Regions from separate parts of the Mycobacterium sp. E2462 genome, predicted to be linked through region 1. Evidence: predicted binding sites of a transcription regulator. Region 1 holds the regulator's gene; the other holds the start of a gene.
What was found. The regulator LexA, encoded in region 1, represses DNA repair genes until DNA is damaged. The targets are predictions, from matches to a motif close to CGAACANNTGTTCG.
Positions count from the first base shown of each region.

Region 2: the regulator LexA is predicted to act here: its motif matches at 3,118-3,131, upstream of recA (recombinase RecA).

Region 1 covers NZ_LZKC01000355.1:7,885-14,962, forward strand. Annotated here, with positions in the region: gene A5714_RS18545 (LGFP repeat-containing protein) at 58-2,226, shown strand; gene lexA (transcriptional repressor LexA) at 2,236-2,934, opposite strand; gene A5714_RS18555 (LysM peptidoglycan-binding domain-containing protein) at 3,231-3,728, shown strand; gene nrdR (transcriptional regulator NrdR) at 3,869-4,333, shown strand; gene A5714_RS18565 (peroxynitrite isomerase) at 4,352-4,837, shown strand; gene A5714_RS18570 (PhzF family phenazine biosynthesis protein) at 4,853-5,551, opposite strand; gene A5714_RS18575 (alpha/beta fold hydrolase) at 5,585-6,616, opposite strand; gene A5714_RS18580 (proteasome assembly chaperone family protein) at 6,659-7,078, opposite strand, start outside.
Region 2 covers NZ_LZKC01000477.1:1,364-8,441, forward strand. Annotated here, with positions in the region: gene miaB (tRNA (N6-isopentenyl adenosine(37)-C2)-methylthiotransferase MiaB) at 1-1,366, opposite strand, end outside; gene recX (recombination regulator RecX) at 1,428-1,988, opposite strand; gene recA (recombinase RecA) at 1,954-3,006, opposite strand; gene A5714_RS24460 ((2Fe-2S)-binding protein) at 3,215-3,898, shown strand; gene A5714_RS24465 (flavodoxin family protein) at 3,947-4,585, shown strand; gene A5714_RS24470 (DUF3046 domain-containing protein) at 4,596-4,802, opposite strand; gene A5714_RS24475 (hypothetical protein) at 4,838-5,122, opposite strand; gene A5714_RS24480 (glycosyltransferase) at 5,166-6,332, opposite strand; gene A5714_RS24485 (limonene-1,2-epoxide hydrolase) at 6,386-6,829, shown strand; gene A5714_RS24490 (hypothetical protein) at 6,830-7,078, opposite strand, start outside.

The sequences.
Region 1 (7,078 bases):
CGTCGCAGATAGGGGCGTCCGTCGGCTGGGAGGCTAGGTGTTGGGCAGAGGGGTCACATGCGCAGGCTGATCGGGAGTGTGTGCGTCAGCTTGACGACCGCAGCGCTCGCCGCCGTATTGCTTGCGCCGGCCGCCGGGGCGAGCCCCATCGGCGACGCCGAGGCCGCGATCATGGCCGCCTGGGACAAGGCCGGCGGTGACGGATCCCCGCTGGGCGCCCGCAAGGGCGACGTGTACCCGGTGGCCGACGGCTTCGCCTGTGACTTCGACGGCGGCAAGATGTTCTTCACCCCCGCGACCGGCGCCAAGTTCATGTACGGGCCGATCCTGGACAAGTACGAGTCGCTCGGCGGCCCCGTCAGCAGCGACCTGGGATTCCCCGCCATCAACGAGGTGCCCGGCCTGGCCGGGCCCGACAGCCGGGTGAGCACCTTTTCCGCCAGCGACAAGCCGGTGATCTATTGGACGCCCGAGCACGGCGCGTTCGTGGTGCGCGGAGCGATCAACTCGGCCTGGGACAAGCTCGGCAGCTCCGGCGGTGTGCTGGGCGTCCCGGTCGGTGACGAGACCTACAGCGGCGAGGTGTCGTCGCAGAAGTTCTCCGGTGGCCAGGTGTCCTGGAACCGCGAGACCAAGCAGTTCACCACCGATCCGCCCGCCTTGGCCGACCAGTTGAAGGGCCTGCAGGTCGCCATCGACCCGACCGTGGCGATCAACATGGCGTGGCGCGCGGCCGGCGGGGCGGGCGGCCCGTTGGGCGCCAAGCAGGGCGCCCAGTACCCCGTCGGCGGCGATGGCATCGTCCAGAACTTCGCCGGCGGCAAGGTCTTCTTCAACGCCGCCACCGGTGCCAACGCCATCGAGAACGACATCCTGGGCAAGTACGAGCAGCTGGGCGGCCCGGCGGGCAGCGGGCTCGGGTTCCCCGTCGCCAACGAGTCCGACGGCGGCCTGCCGCCGTCCAGCCGGATCGCCACCTTCTCGGCCGCCGACAAGCCGGTGATCTTCTGGACCTCCGACCACGGCGCGTTCGTCGTGCGCGGCGCGATGAAGGCGGCCTGGGACAAGCTGCGCGGCCCGACCGGAAAACTGGGCGCGCCCGTCGCCGACCAGACCGTCGACGGCGACGTGATCACCCAACAGTTCTCGGGCGGCAAGGTGTCCTGGAACCGGGCGAAGAACACTTTCAGCACGGAACCGGCCAACCTGGCGCCGCTGTTGTCCGGGCTGCAGATCTCCGGTCAGAACCAGCCGAGCGGGTCGGTCCTGCCGCCCAGCGCCAAGAAGGCCGAGTGGAACTGGTGGTGGCTGCTGGCCGGGGTGCCGGTGCTCGTCCTGTTGGTGGTGTCGGCGGTGCTGGCGGTCGGATGGCGGCGCCGGCGCCGCGCCGCCCCGGTCGGGGCCGGGTACGCGCCAGGGTACGACGGCGCCGACCCGCACTGGGGGCCCGAGGACGCCCCCGACGAGCACTACGCGCTCGGCGCGCCGCAGGACGCGGAGCCCGCGCGGGTCGGTTGGCGGCGCGGCGGGTTCGGTGACGACGACTACGGGCGCGACGACGAGGATCCCGACGCCGTCGACACCGACCACTTCCCGGTCCCGTCCGAAGCGATGCTGGCGCAGGCCGGTTACGACGAGGGCTACGGCCAGGCCGATTACGACCAGGCCGGGTACGCCGAGGACCCCTTTGACGAGGCCGGCTATCCCGACGAGGCGCGCGAGCCCGACGACCACTCCGACCAGCACGGCGACGAGTATGCCGACCAGTACGGCGACGAGTACGCCGACGTGGTGCCGGAGGATGCCGTCGGCGAACCGGGGGAGTACCTCGACGCGGCCGAACCCAGCGCGCCGCACGACGCCGACTATGCGGACGGGCCGGCCGCATCCGCGGACCAAGGTTCGTCGCACGGCGGCGCCCCGCCGGAGGCCGTGGCAGCCGGTGCGGCCGCGGCCTCCGGCGGAGCGCGCCGGGCGGGGCGGCACGCGGCCGCCGACACCGACGACGACGTGAACGGAAGCCGGCCCGCGGCGAGCGGCCGGCCGACCATTCACCTGCCCCTGGACGACCCGTACCAGGTGCCCGACGGATACCCGATCAAGGCGAGCGCCCGCTTCGGGCTGTACTACACGCCAGGCAGCGACCTGTACCAGGACACGCTCGCCGAGATCTGGTTGGCCAGCGAGGAAGTCGCCGAGGCGAACGGATTCACCCGCGCGGACTGACCCGCGGCATCAAACCTTGCGGATGACCGTCACGACCTTGCCGAGCACGGTCGCGTCGTTGCCCGGGATCGGGTCGAACGCGGGGTTGTGCGGCATGAGCCACACCTGGCCGCCGGCCCGCTTGAACGTCTTGACGGTGGCTTCACCGTCGAGCATCGCCGCGACGATGTCGCCGTTGTCGGCCACGTTCTGCTGGCGCACCACCACCCAGTCGCCGTCGCAGATCGCGGCCTCCACCATCGAGTCGCCAACCACCTTCAGCAGGAACAGGGTGCCCTCGCCGACCAGTTCACGCGGCAACGGGAAGACGTCCTCGACGGCCTCCTCGGCGAGGATCGGCCCGCCCGCGGCGATGCGACCGAGCACCGGCACGAAGGTGGGTTCGGGCAGCGCGTCCGACCCGGCGACCTCGGTCGCGGGCGCCACCACGTCCTCGTCGGCGCCGCGGACGTCTACCGCGCGGGGCCGGTTGGGGTCGCGTCGCAGATAACCCTTACGTTCCAGGGTGCGCAGCTGGTGGGCGACCGACGAGGTCGAGGTGAGGCCGACGGCGTCCCCGATCTCCCGGATGCTGGGCGGGTAGCCGCGGGTGGTGACCGAGGTGCGGATGACGTTGAGGATGGTGCGCTGCCGCTCGGTCAGCGAGGAGTCCACAGACTGCAGTCGAACGGCGGGATCGGCCGCTGAGGTGTCGTTGCTGTCGCTCATGGCACTGAATGTAGCCGCACCGCCGACAAGAATCAAACATGTGTTCGACTAGCGTGTCGGAGTGCGGCCTCCGGGAACAAAACGCCGCTGAAGTCGGTAATCACAAATGTGTAACTCTTCGGACAATCGGGTATTTGAGCCTCATGCCAGTGCTAACGACCGACAGCGGGTTGTCGGTGGCGTGGTCTAGCGTTTTGCTCGCGTGCGACACGCTTCGCTCAAATGTTCGGTTATCGAACACACGAGCGATACTGTCGAACGCACGAGCGAGGATCAGTTGACCGGAGGAACGCAAGATGACAATCGTCCACACAGTCTCGCAGCGCCCCAGTAGCGCGCGTCGTCCGATCAACGGGCCTGTGCACGACCCTCGCTACGGCCACGTCGGCGTGGCGGCCCGCTCCCGCCGCCCCGGCCCGTCGCGGCCCGCGGGCCAGGCGACGCGGTACTACGGAACCGGGGTCGCGATGTCACGCGCCCCGCACCGCAAGCGCGCCGTCACCTGGCTGACCACCATCGGACTGGCGCTCGGCGCCGGCGCGATCACCCTCTGGCTGGGCCTGGTCGCCAACGTCGGGCAAGCGCTAAACGGCGAGTCCACCGCCGCAACCGCCCACGTCCCCAACCGTCTCGCTGTCGTCAAGGTCGAAGCGGGGGAGTCCCTGCAAGACGTCGCCCACCGGGTGGCGCCCGACGCGCCGACCGGTCAGGTCGCCCAGCGGATCCGCGAACTCAACGACTTGAACTCGCCGAGCCTGGTCGCCGGCCAGACGCTGATCGCCCCCATCGGCTGAATCCGGCCATGCCCGTCGCCCGCGTTGCCCGCCGCGCCGCGCCCGCCCGCGCCCGACGCCTCCATTCGCCGCGCAGGTCAGGGCGCGGGTAGGCTCGAAGCTCTGCGGTCCCCGGTCGTCGGCACATCAAAGGAGCGGTCATGCATTGTCCGTTCTGCCGGCACCCCGACTCGCGAGTGATCGACTCGCGGGAGACCGACGAGGGGCAGGCCATCCGCCGCCGCCGCTCCTGCCCGGAGTGCGGCCGCCGTTTCACCACCGTCGAATCCGCGGTGCTGGCCGTCGTCAAGCGCAGCGGCGTCACCGAACCCTTCAGTAGGGAAAAGGTGATCAGTGGCGTGCGCCGGGCGTGCCAGGGCCGACAGGTCGACGACGACGCGCTGAACCTACTGGCCCAGCAGGTCGAGGACACCGTGCGTGCGGCGGGTTCACCCGAGGTGCCCAGTCACGAGGTCGGGCTGGCCATCCTCGGTCCGCTGCGTGACCTCGACGAGGTGGCCTACCTGCGGTTCGCGTCGGTGTACCGCTCGTTTTCGTCCGCCGCCGACTTCGAGCGCGAGATCCAGGCGCTGCGCGAACATCGGAAGGTCTCGACGCCGGGCTGAGGTCTAGGCTGAGGACCCATGCCCGTCGAACTGCATCCCGATCTGGCGGAGCTCGCCCCGCTGCTGGGCGCCTGGGCCGGTCGGGGGTCGGGGAAGTATCCGACCATCGAGCCCTTCGACTACGACGAAGAAGTGGTGTTCGGCCACGTCGGTAAACCGTTTTTGGCCTACGGCCAGAAGACCCGGGCGGTCGCCGACGGCACGCCGCTGCACGCCGAAACCGGATACCTTCGCGTGCCGCGGCCCGGACGCGTCGAGTGGGTGCTGGCCCACCCGAGCGGCATCACCGAAATCGAGGTCGGCACCTATTCGCGCGCCGGCGACGTGATCGACATCGCGACGGCGACCGCGACCATTGGCCTGTCGCCGACGGCCAAAGAGGTGACCGCCGTGGGCCGTTCGCTGCGCCTCGCCGGCGACGAGCTGTCCTACACGGTGCAGATGGGCGGGGTCGGGCAACCGCTGCAGGACCACCTCGCCGCGGTGCTGCACCGGCAGCGCTGAGCGACGGTCGGCGCGTCAGTTGACTTGGCGCACACCGTCATTGACCACCCGCCCGGTGACTCCCACCCAGCCCTCGGCGTTCCAGGTGGTTTCGATGACCGACCCCTTGCCTTGGGTGATGAAAAGATCCCGGCTCAGGTAGTCGGTGATCCGCATGGCCGCCGAGCCGGTCGCCTCGTCCTCGGTCACGCCGAGATTCGCGGCGAACATGCGGCTGCGTACCGCGCCCGCGGCCCGGTCGGTCCACGTCCACAGGTAATGCGAGGTGTCGTCGGTGAAATCAGCCGGGTCGGCGTCGAAAAGGGCTGTTGCAGAATCGAATTCGTGCAGGGCGAATTCCGGTGCCCATTCCGATCGGGCGCTGATCCCGGTGCCGTCACCGCGCGCACCCACGCCGTGGCTGACCTGAACCACACCGGCCGGGATGCTTAACGTGTTGATCGGTGCGCCGGTCTCGCGCAGCCACCACGCGGCGCCCACGGTCGGGTGCCCGGCGAACGGCAGCTCGGTTCGCGGCGTGTGGATCACGGCGTGCGCGGTCGTCGCGCCCGCGGCGGGTACCTCCACGAAAATCGTTTCGCTGAAACCCAATCGGGTCGCCAGCCGCTGCCGATCGCGGGGCTCGACCTGGCGCGCGTCGACCACGCCGAGCGGGTTGCCGTGGTTACCTTCGAAATCGGTGAAGACCCGCAAAACCGTCACGTCGATGGCCATGCCGCGACTGTACGACCCGCGACGTGGCGCGCGTCAGGTGGCGCTGCGTTCGTCGGAGCCCATCGCGCTCAACACCGCGACGCGCGTGGGAGCGGGGCCGGTGACGGCCTTTTCGCCGCCGCCGGTGCGCAACAACTGGCGCAGGGCGGCCTGGTCGTATTCACCCGGTTGGGTGCTGTCGATGAAGCGTTCGACGACATCGAGGAAGCGGGCCGGGTCGTCGTGGAAGGGGAAGTGGCCGGAGCCCTCGAAGATCTCCAGGCGCGACCCCGGCATTGCGGCGTGCGCCATCCACGCGTGCCGGACGGGGACCACCACATCTTTGCTGCCCCAGACGATTTGCACCGGGATGGCCTCGGTGAGGTAGCACCGGTCGAGCATGGTCACGATCTGGCCCCGCCAGTCGACCACGGCCCGCAGGGTGCGGCTGAACGCCGCCGAGGCGGTCGGCTCCGGCAGGTCGTCGAGGATCCGCAGGACGTTGGGCAGGTCGCGGCCCAGGCCCGTGCTGCCCAACGCCATGCCGAGCACGCGGCCCGTGATCTGTACGGCCGGCAGCACCAGGGGCAGGCGCAGCAGCGCCAAGGCTTCGCTGCCCAGCGGCAGCGAGGCCCAGCGGAACACGACGTTGACGTCCTTGGTGACCCCGCCGGTGCCCACCAGGATGAGCCGCTCCACCAGATGCGGGAACTGGTAGGCGAATTGCATGGCCACGCCGCCGCCCAGGGAATGACCGACGATGGTCACCCGTTCGATGTCCAGGACGCTGAGCAGGTCCCGCATTCCGTTGGCGTAGGCGGCCACCGAGTAGTCGGCCCGTGGCTTGTCAGACTTCCCGTGGCCCAACAGGTCCGGCGCGATGACCGTGAACCGCTGGGCGAGCTTGGCCTGCACCGCGTTCCACGTGGTGGAGTTGTCGCCGATGCCGTGGATCAACAGGATCGCCGGCCCGGAACCCGCGATCCGGTAGGCCCGCCGGTAGCCGTGGATGGTGCGGAATTCCAGCCGGGGTGCGGTCACTTCACGCACCGGGCGGAGCGTGCTGTTGCGCTTCCGCTCGGTCATATCGCCAACCTTGCTGTCGGGCCGGGCGCAGAGCGGGCCGGGCTAAGGGCGGGGCGGGTCAGGCCTGTCGTCGTCGTCGAACTTCTTCTCTGCCTGCTGGGCCAGGAATCGCTCGAACTCCGCGCCAAGCTCGTCGCCGCTGGGCAGATCCTCGTCGTGCGTTAGTAACGATCTGTTTTCTTGAGCGTCGATGAAGGCATCGTACTGGCGCTCCAGCGCGGTCACCACTTGAGCGACCTCGGCGCTCGCCTCGACCTGCTCGTCGACCTTCGCGCGGATCACGGCGGCCGCCTCGGTCAGCGCCATCAGGGGCAGTTCCAGCGAGGCGGTCTTGGCGACCTGGGCGAGCAGCGCCTCGGCGGCGGCCGGGTAGTCGGTCTGGGTGAGGTAGTGCGGCACGTGGACGGTGAAGCCGACCACCTCGTGGCCGTGCTGAGCCATCCGGTACTCCAGCAGGTTCGA
Region 2 (7,078 bases), on a different contig from region 1:
GGTGGTGCGGCGCGGCCTGGGTGATCGCGGTGGTGACGACGTCCCCCGGGCGGACGTCGCGCGCCCCGTCGACGGAGAAGTGCACCAGCCGACCGTCGCGGGCGCGTCCCGTCATCCGGGCGGTGTGGCTGTCCTTGCGGCCCTCCCCCGCGGCGACCAAAACCCCGACGGTGTCACCGATCAGGGCCTGGTTGCCCTCCCAGGAGATGGCCTCCTGCAGTTCGATCAACCGCTCGTAGCGTTCCTGCACAACGGCTTTGGGCAGCTGCCCGTCAAGTTCCGCGGCCGGGGTGCCGGGCCGCTTGGAGTACTGGAAGGTGAACGCGGCAGCGAAGCGGGCCTGCCGCACGACGTCGAGGGTGGCGGCGAAGTCCTCTTCCGTCTCGCCGGGAAACCCGACGATCAGGTCCGTGGTGATCGCGGCGTGCGGCATGGCGGCGCGCACGCGGTCGATGATGCTTAGGTACCGGTCGGCCCGGTACGAGCGGCGCATCGCGCGCAGCATCCGGTCGGAGCCGGATTGCAGCGGCATGTGCAGGGCGGGGCAGACGTTGGGCGTCGTCGCCATGGCGTCGATGACGTCGTCGGTGAATTCGGCCGGGTGCGGCGAGGTGAAGCGCACGCGCTCGAGCCCGTCGACCTCGCCGCAGGCCCGCAACAGCCGCGCAAACGCGCCGCGATCGCGAGGCTGCGCCGGGTCGGCGAAGGACACCCCGTAGGCGTTGACGTTCTGGCCCAGCAGCGTGACCTCGAGCACGCCGTCGGCCACCAGCGACCGCACCTCGGCCAGAATGTCGGCCGGGTTGCGATCCACCTCTTTGCCGCGCAGCGACGGCACGATGCAGAAGGTGCACGTGTTGTTACACCCGACGGAGATGGAAACCCAAGCGGCGTAAGCGGATTCGCGGGCGCTGGGCAGTGATGAGGGGAATTGCTGGAGCGCTTCGGCGATCTCCACCTGCGCAACCCGGTTGTGCCGGGCCCGCTCGAGCAGCGTCGGCAGCGAGCCGATGTTGTGCGTGCCGAAGACGACGTCGACCCAGGGCGCCTTGCGCAGCAGCGCGTCGCGGTCCTTCTGAGCCAGGCAACCGCCCACCGCGATCTGCATCTCGGGGTTGCCCCGCTTGCGCGGCGCCAGGTGGCTGAGGTTGCCGTACAGCTTGTTGTCGGCGTTTTCCCGCACGGCGCAGGTGTTGAACACCACCACGTCGGCGTCGGCGTCCTCGGCGGCGCGCCGGTACCCGGCCGCCTCCAGCAGTCCGGCCAACCGCTCGGAGTCGTGGACGTTCATCTGGCAGCCGTAGGTGCGGACCTGGTAGGTGCGCTCCGGCACCGCCGCCTGGGCGGGGTCGCCTTGCATCACCATGGAAGTCACGGAGCCATGGTACGGCGGTGGCCGGACGCCCGGCTCGTCCCACCCGGCCCGCTCAGACCCGCCGGCGCTCCCGTTCGGCGGCCAACTCGGCGAACACCACCTCGCACGCCAGGCTCTGGCCGTAGCCGCGGCGGCCCAGCATCGCCACCAGCCGGCGGGTCAGCCGCGCGTCGCCGTCGGCTCTGCCGTCACCGTCACCGTCACCGTCACCGTCGCCGGCCAGCGTTTCCCGGCGCAGCTTGGACCGCACGAGTTGTTCGGCCTGGTCGCGTTCGGCGCCGGCGTCGATCCCGGCCAGCGCCGCGGTGATCACGTCCTTGTCCACGCCCTTGGTGCGCAGCTCGGCGGCCAACGCGCGCTTGCTGCGGCCCGCGTTGACCCGGCGCGACCGCACCCACTGCTCGGCGAAGTCGGCATCGTCGACGAGGCCGACGGCGGCCAGCCGGTCGAGCACCGCGTCGCTGACCTGGGCGGGATAGCCCCGTTTGTCCAGGTGGCCGCGTAGTTCGGCCCGGGTGCGCGCCCGCGCGGTGAGCAGGCGCAGGCACAGAGACCGCGCCTGCTCCTCGCGGGAGGGCTCAGAAATCGACGGGGGCGGGCAGGACGCTGTCATCGGACAAGTCATCGGTCACGACCGCGCCAATGCCGAGCTTTTCCTTGATCTTCTTCTCGATCTCGTTGGCCACGTCGTCGTTTTCCATCAGGAAGTTGCGGGCGTTCTCCTTGCCCTGGCCGAGCTGTTCGCCCTCGTAGGTGAACCAGGAACCGGACTTGCGGATGAAGCCCTGCTCCACGCCCATGTCGATCAGCGACCCCTCGCGGCTGATGCCGCGGCCGTAGAGGATGTCGAACTCGGCCTGCTTGAACGGCGGCGACACCTTGTTCTTGACGATCTTCACCCGGGTGCGGTTACCGACCGCGTTGGTGCCGTCCTTGAGCGTCTCGATCCGGCGCACGTCCATGCGCACCGACGCGTAGAACTTCAAGGCCTTTCCACCCGTGGTGGTTTCCGGGCTGCCGAACATGACCCCGATCTTCTCCCGCAGCTGGTTGATGAAGATCGCCGTGGTGCCCGAATTGTTCAGCGCGCCAGTCATTTTCCGCAGCGCCTGGCTCATCAGCCGGGCCTGCAGGCCGACGTGGCTGTCCCCCATCTCGCCCTCGAGTTCCGCGCGCGGCACCAGGGCCGCCACCGAGTCGATGACCAGGATGTCCAGCGCGCCGGAACGGATCAGCATGTCGGCGATCTCGAGGGCCTGCTCCCCCGTATCGGGCTGGCTGACCAGCAGGGAATCGGTGTCCACGCCCAGCTTCTTGGCGTAGTCGGGGTCCAGGGCGTGCTCGGCGTCGATGAACGCCGCCACACCGCCGGCGGCCTGAGCGTTGGCCACCGCGTGCAGCGCGACGGTGGTCTTACCCGACGACTCCGGGCCGTAGATCTCCACGACCCGCCCGCGCGGCAGGCCGCCGATGCCCAGCGCCACGTCCAGGGCGATGGAACCGGTCGGGATGACCGAGATCGGCTGGCGCATCTCGTCGCCGAGCCGCATCACCGAGCCTTTGCCATAGCTTTTCTCGATCTGGGCCATCGCCAGTTCGAGAGCCTTCTCGCGATCGGGGGCTTGCGCCATGATGCCTCTCCTATAGTCCAGTGTGTTCGTCTGACCGGTATCGGTCGGTTGGCGGTGACACTAGAGAAGGCCACCGACAAGTTGACTCTGGCGAACGATCCCCACAGTAGCCGAACAGGTGTTCGATCCAAGTGTGACACGCCGGGCGCGTCGCGGGTGTGGCAACATCGGGCGCCGGATCGGCCGGAGCGAGAAGGGCGGCGCGTCGATGGACATCTCTGCCCAGCTCGCCGAAATAGCCTCCTATGGCGGCTTTTTCGCGCTCACCGTGGGCCCGGACCAGGGGTCGGGCGCGCAGGCCTGGCGCCCGGTGTGGCGGTGCTACGCCGACGGCTACGCGGACCTCGTCGACGCCACCGCCAGGTATTACGGCACCCCCGATCTGCGGATCGGGGCCTCGCTGGTCCACCTCGCCCACGCCAGCCGGCTGTGGTCACCGGTGCTGGCGTGCGCGCTCGCGCACCGCGTCCTGCCCCGCCTCGACGAGCTGCAGCGCGCGGCCGACGGGGCGCGGCTGCGGCTGCCCGAACCCGTCGGGGATCCCGTCGGCGACGACCCCGCCGGCGAGCTGTACCGCGCCGTCGTCGAGCGCCACCTGCACCCGCTCGCCGCCGGCCTGCGCGTCAAATTGGCCCCGGCGCTGCTGGCCGGCAATGTGGCGTCGGCGCTGTTCGGCGCCGCCCGCGCCCTGTGCGCGGCGCGACCCGACCTGCGCCGCCGGATCGCCGCGACGACCGGCGACCTGCTGGGCACCGGGATCCTGGCGGGGTCCGGCGTCAGCACCGGCGCCCACCTGGGCTTCCGGCGACGCAGCTGCTGCCTGTTCTACCGGCTGCCCGGGCAGTCGGTGTGCGGTGACTGCGTGTTCGACCGGCCGCCGGGCCGCCGGTAGCGGGCGCGCCGCCCGTTTGCTCACCCGTCGTCCGGGTACGCGCCCGCCATGACCTCCCCCGCGACCTCCGCCACCGCGCCGTCCCTGCGCGCCCTCGCGCTGACCTGTTCGCTGAAGAAGAGCCCCACCCCCTCCAGCAGCGACCTGATCGCCGACCAGCTGCTGGCCGAGCTCGGCAAGGCCGGGGTCGAGGGAGCCAAGCAGCGGTGCGTCGACCTGGCGTTACTGCCGGGCACCGAGGCCGACATGGGGCCGGGCGACGAGTGGCCCGCGCTGCTGGACAGGATCAAGCGCGCCGACATTCTCGTCCTGTCGACACCGACCTGGGTCGGCCACATGTCCAGCGTCGCGCAGCGCGTCCTGGAGCGGCTCGACGCCGAGCTGTCCGACAAGGACAACGCCGGGCGGCCCGTCATGGTCGGAAAGGTCGCGGTGGCGGCGGTCGTGGGCAACGAGGACGGCGCCCACAAGATCGTCGCCGACCTGTTCCAGGCGCTCAACGACATCGGGTTCTCCATCGCCGCACAGGGCTGCACCTACTGGAACGGCGAAGCCATGCAGGGCACCAACTTCAACGACCTCGACGAGGTCCCCGAGGCGGTGGCCGGGGTGACCGGGACGGCGGCCCGCAACGCCGTCCACCTGGCCGGACTGCTGCGGCACCAGCCCTACCCGCCCTACGAGTGAGCCGCGGCGCTCACCACTGCTCGCGCGGGACGTCGAAATCCGCGCACAACGCCCGCCACACCTCGCGCGGCTCGACACCGGCCTCGATCGCCTGGGCGGCGGTGCGCCCGTCGAATCCGCTCAGCACGTGATCGACCAGCACCGACGAACCGTACGCGGCGCCGAATCGCAACACGACCCGCTCGTTGAACTCCGTTAGCCGCACGCCAGCCAAGATACCCAGCCGGCGACCGCCGGACACCGTGCCGCGGCTTAGCGCCAGCTCGCCGGCAGATCGATGATGTGGTTGGGGCAGACCTCCTGGGCGGCCAGTGACATGACGTCGCGCGCCCGTTGCGCCGACATGCGACCGCGCAACACCATGAACGTGTACTCGGCGGGCGCGTAACCCTGCTGGGCGGCGCTCGGGTCGTCCATCAACTGGCAGGCCTGCTGCTCGTCGGCGTTGTCGGCGTGGGCCGCTTCCGCACCCCACAGCGCGGTGGCCAGCAGCCCAGCGGTGGCGACACAGCTGGTGACCCTCGTGGCCGTCCTCATCGGCACACCTCCTCCCCGCCGGTTGCGACCAGCATGCCCCACCTCACTGCGCCACGGCCAGCGCTTCGCGGCACACCTGGACGGGATCGGCGACGTCGGACGCGGTGGCGGCGGCTCGCCGCGCCGCTTGACGATAGCCCGGCGACGCCAGCACCTCGGCGACCGCGGCGACCAGCGCGTCGCCGCCCAGCGGCCGCACCAGCCGGGCGCTGCCCTGCCGCACCACCCGGTTGGCCAGCTCCCACTGATCGCCGCCGCCGGGCACCACCACCAGCGGCACCCCGGCCAGCAGCGTCTTGGCGAGCATGCCGTGGCCACCACCGCAGATCACCAGGTCGGCGTGGGTCAGCAGCTCGGCCTGGCTGCCGAGCCCGACGACCGCCCAGGGCGGTGCCGCCAGGTCCGCCCCGCCGAGACGCGAGACGACCAGCCGCGCGCCCGGCGGCAGCGTCTCGCCCGGCACCAGCCGCTCCAGCGCGAGCTCGGCCATCCCGGCGGCGCCGGTCGCCGCGGTCGACGGCGCAACGACCAGCACGGGCCCGTCCCCCGGGGGGATCTCGAGCACCCGGTCGGTCGGCTCGAAGTGCAGCGGACCCACCACCACGGCCTCGGCCGGCCAGTCGGGCCGGGGCACTTCCAGCGCCGGCAACGTGGCGATCAGCCGCCGCAACGGCCCGGGGTCCGCGGCCGGCAGCCCGATCTCGACCCGGGCGGCCGCGCGCTGCCGCAGCCCGGCGCGCCAGGACCGGGCCGTCAGCGCGCGCATGGCGGCGTCGCGGATCCGGCCGCCGACACCGGTGCCGGGCGCCAGGCCGCTGCCGATCGGCGGCAGCCCCCGCGACGGCAGGTACAGCGGGTGCGGGTCCAGCTCGATCCACGGGATGCCCAGCAGCTCGGCGGCCATGCCGCCCGCCGCGGTGATGACGTCGGACACCACCAGGTCGGGGGCCAGCTCCGTCAGCGCCGGCGCGTTGAGCACCGCCATCCGCGCCGCGCGGCGGTGGATCCGTGCCCCGGCGTCCACGTCGTCGTCGATGGCCGCGAGCCCGTCGAGCGGGACGGCGGAGAACCCGGCGGCGCGGGCGGTGTCGAGCCATTCCTCGCCGGTGAACAGCGTCGGCTCGTCGCCGGCGGCGGCGAAGCGTTGGCACAGCGCGATCGCGGGGAAGGAATGCCCGGGATCCGGCCCGGCGACCACGGCGACGCGCACCGGCCTTACCCTGCCACAGCCGCGACGGGCCACGCAGGCCTACGCTGGCACCCATGACCGAGGTGACTGGAACGGGCACTGGAACTACCGACGCGAACACCCGCACGGTCGAGGGTTTCCTCACCGCGCTGCAGGACGCGGACTTCGACGCCGCGTCGACCGCGCTGGACGACAACCTCGTCTACCAGAACGTCGGGCTGCCGACCATCCACGGCCGGCACCGGGCGATGAAGCTGTTCCGCCAGATGGACGGGCGCGCCGCCTTCGAGGTGAAGATCCACCGCATCGCGGCCGACGGCGCGGCGGTCCTCACCGAGCGCACCGACGCCCTGATCTTTGGGCCGCTGCGGCTGCAGTTCTGGGTGTGCGGGGTGTTCGAGGTGCACGACGGCCGAATCACGTTGTGGCGCGACTACTTCGACTTCTTCGACATGTTCAAGGCCACGTTGCGGGGCCTGGCCGGGCTGGCCGTTCCGTCGCTCAAGGCGACGTTCTAGCTAGCTCGCGCCGCGCAGCTTGCCGAGTTCGTCGAAAGCCTGCGCCCACCCGACCAGGCGGTCGGTCGCCCCGGCGAGTTCGGTGCGGTAGCGCTGCGATTCCGTCAGGGCGCCGCCGTTGGCCGACGACACCAGCTGCGCGGCGGCGGTCACCATTTCGTTGTACTGGCGCACCCCGGCGCTGAGCTGGGCGGTGAAGGCGTTGATGGTGGGCACCAGGTGCGCGCGCGACGACTCGGAGTAGTGCGC